2 regions of the Streptomyces sp. NPDC000151 genome follow, and region 1 is predicted to be linked to the other one. Evidence: riboswitches for the same ligand, from Rfam matches in the RefSeq annotation. Region 1 holds a riboswitch; the other holds the start of a gene.

Region 1 (4,378 bases):
GGCTCTACAACCGCCTGGTGCGCCGCGACCGCAGCGCCGTCGCGGCGGGCTTCGGCCTGCTGCGCCTGGCGGGCGCGCCCTCGCTGGGCTGGCTGGACGTGAAGACCTCGCACGGCGTCGAGGTGCCCGCCATCGAGCGGGCCGTCGACGAGGAGCTGAAGCGCTTCGCCGAGGAGGGCCCGACCGCCGAGGAGATGGAGCGCGCGCAGGCCCAGTTGGAGCGCGAGTGGCTGGACCGCCTGGAGACGGTCGCCGGGCGCGCGGACGAACTGGCCCGGTACGCGGTGCTGTTCGGCGACCCGCAGCTCGCGCTGAGCGCCGTACAGCGCGTTCTGGACATCACCCCGGACGAGGTGCAGGCGGTCGCCGCCGCCCGGCTGCGCCCCGACAACCGCGCGGTGCTGGTCTACGAGCCGACCCTGCCCGCCGGGGCCGAGGCCGCGGCCGCCGGGGAGCCGGAGCCCGCCGCGGCCGCCGTCCAGAACGACACCGAGACCAAGACCGAGGAGGCGGCCCAGTGACCGACGCCGTGACCCCGACCATGACCTTCCACCCGCAGCCGCAGGCCGGGCAGCCGAAGCCGTGGGCGTTCCCGGCCCCGGTGCGCGGCGCGCTCGGCAACGGCCTGACGGTGCTGCGCGCCGACCGCCCGGGCCAGCAGGTCGTGGCCGTCGAGATCAACCTCGTCGCGCCGCTGGACGCCGAGCCCGAGGGCCTGGACGGCGTCGCCACGATCATGGCGCGGGCGTTCTCCGAGGGAACCGACAAGCACGACGCCGAGGAGTTCGCCGCCGAGCTGGAGCGCTGCGGCGCCACGCTGGACGCGCACGCGGACCACCCCGGCCTCCGCGTCTCCCTGGAGGTGCCGGCCTCCCGCCTCGTGAAGGCGCTCGGCCTGCTCGCCGACGCCCTGCGCGCCCCGGCCTTCCCGGACAGCGAGGTCGAGCGCCTGGTGCGCAACCGCCTGGACGAGATCCCGCACGAGCTGGCCAACCCGGCCCGGCGCGCCGCGATGGCCCTCTCCAAGGAGCTGTTCCCGGCCACCTCCCGGATGTCCCGGCCGCGCCAGGGCACCGAGGAGACGGTGGCGCGCATCGACGCCGCCGCTGTCCGCGCCTTCTACGAGGCGCACGTACGCCCCGCCACGGCCACCGCCGTCATCGTCGGCGACTTCACCGGGGTGGACCTCGACGCGGCGCTGGAGGAGACCCTGGGCGCGTGGACCGGCTCCGCCGCCGAGCCGGTGGCCGCCTCCCCCATCACCGCCGACGACAGCGGCCGTGTGGTCATCGTCGACCGGCCCGGCGCCGTCCAGACGCAGCTGCTGATCGGCCGCATCGGCGCCGACCGGCACGACCGCGTCTGGCCCGCCCAGGTGCTCGGCACGTACTGCCTGGGCGGCACGCTCACCTCCCGCCTGGACCGCGTGCTGCGCGAGGAGAAGGGCTACACCTACGGCGTACGGGCCTTCGGGCAGGTGCTGCGCTCCTCCGGTGACGGCACGGGCGCGGCGATGCTGGCCATAAGCGGTTCGGTGGACACGGAGTCCACGGGTCCGGCGCTGGAGGACCTGTGGAAGGTGCTGCGGACGCTGGCCGCCGAGGGCCTGACCGACGCCGAGCGCGACGTGGCGGTGCAGAATCTGGTCGGCGTGGCGCCGCTGAAGTACGAGACGGCCGCCGCCGTCGCCGGGACGCTGGCCGACCAGGTCGAGCAGCACCTCCCCGACGACTTCCAGGCGGAGCTGTACCGGCGCATGGCCGAGACCGGCACGGTCGAGGCGACCGCCGCCGCGGTCAGCGCCTTCCCGGTGGACCGGCTCGTCACGGTCCTGGTGGGCGATGCCGCGCAGATCGCGGAGCCGGTGCGGAAGCTGGGCATCGGCGAGGTGTCGGTCGTCACGGGCTGACGCGGGGCGGGCCGGCGGCGGTCGCGGACCGGCGCCGTCCCGGGGCGGTTGCGGTGGTGAATTCGCCTGCGCGGTACGGCGGAAGGACGGGCCGGAACGCGTCGTACCGGTCCCGTCACTGGGTGTCTTGAACCGTGCCAACGCCGCTCACATAGCAGGACATAAAGGGTCCCGGGCCGCCAAAGCGGCCCGGGATCTTCGTTTTTGTCCGGAATGCTGTAGGTGGTTGCCTCCGCCCCGTGTGGCGTCCGGCACAAACTCTCGATTCTGTTTGCTGATCGCGAGATGTCCCCTTTAGCGTCGGTCCGGCTGTTCGTCAGAACTGCGCCGCGCCCGCGGCCGCCGGACAGTCATCGCCGAGTCCCCGTACGGCGCGAGCCAGGGGAGCCGGGGACCCACATGTCCCCTTGGGGTGAATCGGCGTCCTCTCCGGAGGCCGCCGTAGGAGACCTTCCTGCTCCGAACCCGTCAGCTAACCCGGTAGGCGAGAAGGAAGGAAAGGAGTGCGCCGGTCATGGCGTTCACCCGTGCCACCGGCAAGCACCGCCGCCCCGGCCGTGCTGCCCGGACCACCCGCAACATCGCCGGCATAGCCGCCGCGACCGGTGTCGTCGTGTCCATCGCCTCCCCGGCGCTGGCCGCCGCCGAGGACCCGGCCGCCACCGACACCGGCCTGACCCGCGCCATCGCCGACACCGGCGACCGGGTCGCCGACAACATCGTGGCCCAGGCCGACGCGCAGGAGGAGGCCGCCGAGGTCGCCGCCGCCCGTACGCAGGTCGAGGACGCCGCCGTCAAGAACGCCGAGGCCGCCAAGAAGAAGGCCCAGGAGGCTCAGCGCAAGGCCGCGGCCGAGGCGGCCGAGAAGAAGGCCGCCGCCAAGAAGAAGGCGGCGGAGAAGCGCGCCTCGCGCTCCGACGCCCGTACCACGCTCAGCGCCAGTGGCTTCGTCGCGCCGATCGCCGGCAGCTACGTCTCCACCCCGTACAAGGCGTCCAGCGGCCTGTGGTCCTCCGGCAGCCACACCGGCATCGACTTCCACGCCGCCTCCGGCACCGCCGTCCACGCCGTCGGCGCGGGCACGGTCGTCGAGGCCGGCTGGGGCGGCGCGTACGGCAACAACATCGTCCTCAAGATGAACGACGGCACCTACACCCAGTACGGCCACCTGTCGTCCATCGGCGTCTCCGTGGGCCAGCGGGTCTCCGCGAACCAGCAGATCGCGCTGTCCGGCAACACCGGCAACACCACCGGCCCGCACCTGCACTTCGAGGCGCGCACCGGCCCGGAGTACGGCTCGGACATCGACCCGATCGCGTACCTGCGTTCGCACGGCGTCAGCGTCTGAGGGACCCGAGCCTCTGAGGGGCCGCGCACCGTACGGCGTTCCCCGTGTACCACCCGAAGCCCCGGCCCCCGGCCGGGGCTTCGGCGTCTCCGTATGCGCTCCCGTTGCGCTCCCGTCCCCGCCTCCCCGGAACTCCCGCCCATTGGCCAAAAAATATCCATGAATTCGTGACGGCCATCGGAAATGCCGGTCCGGTGTCATAGAGTCACGGAAAAGGCGCCGCCCGGACGGCGTTTCCAGAGGATTACGGCGGAGGCACGGACGATGCGAGGGAACATTTCGGCGCATGCGGTCTGCACGGCGATTCGCGACGACATCGTCTCCGGAACGTTCCCGCCCGGCTCCCGGCTGATCGAGGAACTGCTCGCGTCCCGGTACGGCGTCTCCCGCGTCCCCGTACGCGAAGCGCTGCGCACGCTGGAGTCCGAGGGGTTCGTCACCACGCGGCGGCACGCGGGCGCGTGTGTGGCCGAGCCGACCGAGCAGGAGGCCGCCGACCTCCTGGACATCCGCCTCCTCCTGGAGCCCCTGGGCGCCGCCCGCGCCGCGGCCCGCCGCTCGGCCGCCCATCTGAAGGTACTGCGCGGCCTGGTCCGCCTGGGGCGTGCGAGGGCCCGCCACGGCAGCGCCGCCGACCTGCGGCAACTGGACTGCTGGTTCCACGAGACGCTCGCCCAGGCGTCCGGCAGCGCGAGCATGACGGCGCTGCTCACCCAGCTGCGCCGCAAGATCGACTGGGTGTACGCGATCGACCTGGACCAGCCGTCGCCCGGTGAGGCGGACCGGTCCTGGCAGGAGCACGGCGCGATCGTGGACGCGGTGGCGCGCGGCGACGCCGAGCGCGCCCGCGCACTGACCGCCGCCCATGTGGAGCACGCGCTGCCCGCCCACCGGCTGCGCCGTCCGGCGCCGGCGGTGAGGGAAGTGAAACGGTCCGTAAACACGGCGCGCGTCCGGAATTAACACCGCTGCCGTATACAACTCCTGGGGAATTCCGTACCCCTGCTCCGCCGTGCCCGAATTACTTTTGCGTGGGCCCGATTGTGCGTACCTGATTGCGTGCGCCCGAATGTCTTTTGCGTCGGATCCCGGCCGACGGGAAAGCGGGGAATTCCGTGCAA
Region 2 (4,378 bases), on a different contig from region 1:
TGCGGCTGGAGGGCGACGTACTTGGCCAGGCCCTCGCGTTCGGAGAATTCGAGTGAGGCCTGGAGCCGCTCGGGCGAGATGTTGGAGGCGCCGATCTCGCGGACCTTGCCGGCCTTCACCAGGTCGTCGAGGGTGGAGATGATCTCGGAGACCTCGACGGACTCGTCGTCGTAGTGGGTGTAGTAGAGGTCGATGTGATCGGTGCGGAGGCGGGTCAGGGACTCGTCGACGGCCGCCTTGATGTTGGCGGCGGACAGGCCCTTGCGGTCGGGGAGGGCGCCGACCTTCGTGGCGATGACGAGGTCGGAGCGGTTGCCGCGGGCGGTGTGCCAGTCGCCGATGATCGTCTCGGATTCGCCGCCCTTGTTGCCGGGGGCGAAGACGGAGTAGGCGTCGGCCGTGTCGATGAAGTTGCCGCCGGCCCCGGTGAACGCGTCCAGCACCTCGAAGGACGTCGCCACGTCGGCGGTCCAGCCGAAGACGTTGCCGCCGAGGGAGAGGGGGGAGACCGTGAGCGAGCCCAGGGGCTTGGTGGCGGCGACGGGGACGGGGCCGTGGCCGGGCGTGGGGGCGGAAGAAGCGGAAGACGTGGACATGTGAGCGTCAGCGGGGTTGGGAGGCGGAGTTATTCCGGGACGTGACGGGGCGTCACTCGAATGCCGACTGCCTGCCGCCCTAGCGGTTACTGAGCGGGGACGGTGCCTCCTGGACCGTCCAGCCGTTGCCGTCGGGGTCCTTGAAGAACATGAAGGAGTTCCACGTCTCGCCGCGGCCTTCGGCCCAGCCCTCGGCGCCGAGATGCTGTACCGGACCGACCTCCACCCCGCGCCGTACCAGCTCCGCGTGGGCCGCTTCGATGTCCACCACGCACAGCTGCAGGCCCTGGAGCGAGCCCGGGGCCATGGCGGACTGGCCGGGTGCCGGCGGCAGGCCCTGGATGAGGGCGATCGAGCAGCGCGAACCGGGCGGGGTCAGCTGGATGATCCGTACCCCTTCGGCGACTTGCGAGTCCACGTCGGCCTTGAAGCCGCACTGTTCTTCGTAGAAGCGCTTCGCACGGTCCTGGTCGGTGACGGGGACGGTGACAACTTCGAGGGTCCACTCCACTGGGGCCGTCCTTGGCTCGGCGCCGTTCTTCTTGGGGCGCGGTGGCGGGGGCCCGTTCATTCTGCGGGAGCGGGATGGGTTGCGCTCGCCGGACGGCCGAAGATACGCCCGGCGGCCCGATGGCCCCCGCGGTGTGCGGGTGGCCATCAGGGCCGCCGTGGTGTGCGGGCCCGCGCTACGCGGAGACCCGGCCGTCGGCCACCGCCTCTCCCCTCCTGCTAGTACGCCCGGTTCCCGGTCGCGGCGGAGCGGGGCGCACGAGGCGGCGGCGACGGCGGACAAGTGCCCCGGACGGGCGGACGGAAGCCCGGCGGGCGGAGGATGGCCCGAAGGCGCGCCCGAAGACGACCCCGAAGGCGACCCCGGAGAGCGGGCGTTCTCAGACCTTCACGCCATCGTCGTCATCAGACGTCGTCATCAGACGTCGTCGTCAGGCGTCGTCGTCAGGCGTCGTCGTCAGGCGTCGTCGTCAGACCTTCAGCCCGTGGTCGCGCAGCCACGGCATCGGGTCGACCGGCGTGTCCGGGCTCGGGCGGACCTCCAGGTGGAGGTGCGGGCCCGTGACATTGCCAGTGGCGCCGACCCGGCCGATGACGTCGCCGGCGTTCACCTTGCCCGAGGTCTTCACCATCGAGGAGAGGTGGCAGTACCAGAGCTCGGTGCCGTCGTCGAGGGTGACGACGATGCGGTAGCCGTACGAGCCCGCCCAGCCGGCCTGCGTGATCGTGCCGCCGTGCACGGCCTTGGCCGGGGTACCGGTCGGGGCGGCGAAGTCCAGCCCTGTGTGGTCGGCGGCCCAGCGGTCGCCGCCCTGTCCGAAGGTGGCGGTGATGGTGAAAGAGGAGACCGGGAGGGTGTAGCTCTTGGCCAGTTCGGCGAGCTCGGCGGCGCGGGCGGCGGCCGCCTTCTTGCGCGCCTCTTCCTCGGCCTTGGCCTTGGCTTCCGCCGCGGCCTTCTTCTTCGCGCTCTCGGCGTGCTTCTGGCGCTCGGCCGCGTCCGCCTCGGCCTGCTGGACCGCGGCCTGTTCGGCGGTCTCGCGGGCCTCCTGGTCGGCGGAGCTCTGCGCCTGTTCGGCCTGCTCCAGGATGCGGGCGCGGAGCGCCTCGCCGCCGCCCTGCGCGGACTCGCCGCCGCCCGCCCGGGTGAACGGGCCGCCCTGCGCACCGTCCGCGCCCGTACCGGAGGAGTCGTGGGAGACCAGACCGCCGATGCCCGGCAGGCTCTCCGCCGCGGGGAGTTTCTCGGATACGTGTTCGGCCATGCTGCCCAGGTCGGGCATGGATATGGAGACCTGCGGCTTGCCCTGCGCGGAGGCCATGCCGCCCGCGCCGACCGCCGCGATGACGCCGACGCCCAGGACCGTACTGCTGCGGGCGAGGCCGCCGCCGCGCTGCTTGGCCACGCGGTGCCGGCCGCGTACGGGGCGTACGGACTCCTCGGTGGGGTTCCACTCCTCCCACGGGCCGCCCGCCGCACCCGGATCGCTCACGGCGGGGAAGGTGGCGGTGTCGGCGGGCGCCGGCTCGGCGTGCGTCCTGGGGGACTCGTGGGTGCCGTGCGCCGCGTACGCATCGTGGGTGCGGTACGAGTCGTGCGCGAGGTGCGGGGACCCGGGAGACGGGTCGGGGGCAGGCTTGTTGGACGCCACGGGGGCGCACTCCTTTCCTTCCTTCTCGCCTACCGGGTTAGCTGACGGGTTCGGAGCAGGAAGGTCTCCTACGGGCGGCTCCGGGGGGAGTCGTCCGATTCACCCCAAGGTGGTGGTTCCCCGGTTCCCTGGGCAGGTGGTGCGGTGGTGAAGTGCGCTTATGGGATTCGGCGTCGGCCGCGCGGTGCCGCCTCTTGCGACGGCTGGTCCGACCGCGCTGCGTTATCGGACAGTAATGGACGGGACGGCCGGATTCCAAGCGTTCCCCGGAATCCGTACGCCCGCTGAGCTGGACTTATGCCACCAGTCATGACCAAATGGGGGCGAGTTGACCGGGCATCGGAAACCCGTAGCGGACTGATCGTTTGTCAGTTGTTATGCGGAGGGGTGCGCAGCGATTACGTACAGTGAGAGCAGTAACGTCTGATCATGGTCGTCAACAGCGCGCAGGCAGTGGCGGATCGGTACGCGGAGTTCTCGTGGCAGCAGGCGCGGGGCGAGTCCGAAGCGCATGAGGAGCTGACCGCCCGCATCAGCCAGGACCCGGAATTCTGCGACTTCCTGGGCGCCTCCCTGCCGCCCGGCAACAAGCAGCAGCCCAATCTCCTGCTCGCCGCCGTCCGTTACCTCGACGGCCCGCACGCCGACCAGGGGCCGCGCGGCGACTTCGCGTACCGCACGTGGCGCGAGTGGACGATCCGGCACTGGGACGACGTACGCGACGTCATGATGCGGCGGCTCACGCAGACCAACGAACCCGCGCGCTGCGCCACACTGCTGCCGCTCCTCGCCCGGCTCCCCCAGCCGCTCGCGCTCCTGGAGGTCGGCGCGTCGGCCGGGCTGTGCCTGCACCCGGACCGGTACCGCTATCGCTACGACGACGGACCGGAGTTCGGCGCTCCGGACAGCCCGGTCGTCTTTTCCTGCCGTACGTCCCCGGGCACGCCGGTACCGACCGGGCTGCCCCGGATCGCCTGGCGGGCGGGGATCGACCTGAACCCGCTCGACGTGGCCGACGCCGACGACGTGCGCTGGCTCCAGGCGCTGATCTGGCCCGGGTCGACGCCCGATGCGGCGGAACGTCAGCGGCGTCAGCGCGACGCCATCGAGGCCGTACGGCAGGCACCGCCGGCTCCGCTCGTGCGCGGCGACCTCCTGGACGAGCTGCCCGCGCTGGCCGCGCGGGCGCCGCGCGACGCGACGCTGGTGGTCTTCCACACGGCCGTGCTGACGTATCTGCCGCTGGAGCGCCGCGAGGAGTTCGCCCGGGTCGTACGGTCGGTCCTGGTGGACCGGGCCGGGCACTGGGTCTCCAACGAGCACCACAGCGTGCTGCCGTGGCTGCCCGGACCGCGCCCCGCCGACGCGCACCAGCTCACCCTCGCGCTCGACGGCCACCCGGTCGCCCTCACGGGCCAGCACGGACAGAGCGTGCAGTGGCTGGAGGAGGCACCGTCCCTACCCCTCCGGTCTTCGTAGCGCCAGCAGGGCCATGTCGTCCGCCGTCTCCCCTCCCGTGTGCCGTGCCACGTCGTCCACCAGGGCGTCCAGCAGCGCGTCGGGACCGGTGAACAGCCGGCCGGCCAGCCGGACCGCCGGCTGGTAGAACACGCCCCCGCTGTC

The links. A riboswitch is a leader RNA that binds a small molecule or an ion and turns the genes downstream of it on or off. The one in region 1 is predicted to bind cyclic di-AMP.
Region 2: it holds a riboswitch for cyclic di-AMP, as region 1 does, so the genes downstream of both, ABT381_RS27585 (M23 family metallopeptidase) here and ABT381_RS11515 (M23 family metallopeptidase) in region 1, are expected to answer to the same signal.

Annotation. Positions count from the first base shown of each region.
Region 1 covers NZ_JBEPFC010000027.1:39,793-44,170, reverse strand. Annotated here, with positions in the region: gene ABT381_RS11525 (M16 family metallopeptidase) at 1-521, shown strand, start outside; gene ABT381_RS11520 (M16 family metallopeptidase) at 542-1,909, shown strand; cyclic di-AMP (ydaO/yuaA leader) riboswitch at 2,254-2,411, shown strand; gene ABT381_RS11515 (M23 family metallopeptidase) at 2,424-3,257, shown strand; gene ABT381_RS11510 (GntR family transcriptional regulator) at 3,522-4,220, shown strand.
Region 2 covers NZ_JBEPFC010000127.1:7,663-12,040, reverse strand. Annotated here, with positions in the region: gene ABT381_RS27595 (aldo/keto reductase) at 1-596, opposite strand, end outside; gene ABT381_RS27590 (VOC family protein) at 676-1,107, opposite strand; gene ABT381_RS27585 (M23 family metallopeptidase) at 1,577-2,755, opposite strand; cyclic di-AMP (ydaO/yuaA leader) riboswitch at 2,767-2,909, opposite strand; gene ABT381_RS27580 (DUF2332 domain-containing protein) at 3,185-4,234, shown strand; gene ABT381_RS27575 (PP2C family protein-serine/threonine phosphatase) at 4,214-4,378, opposite strand, start outside.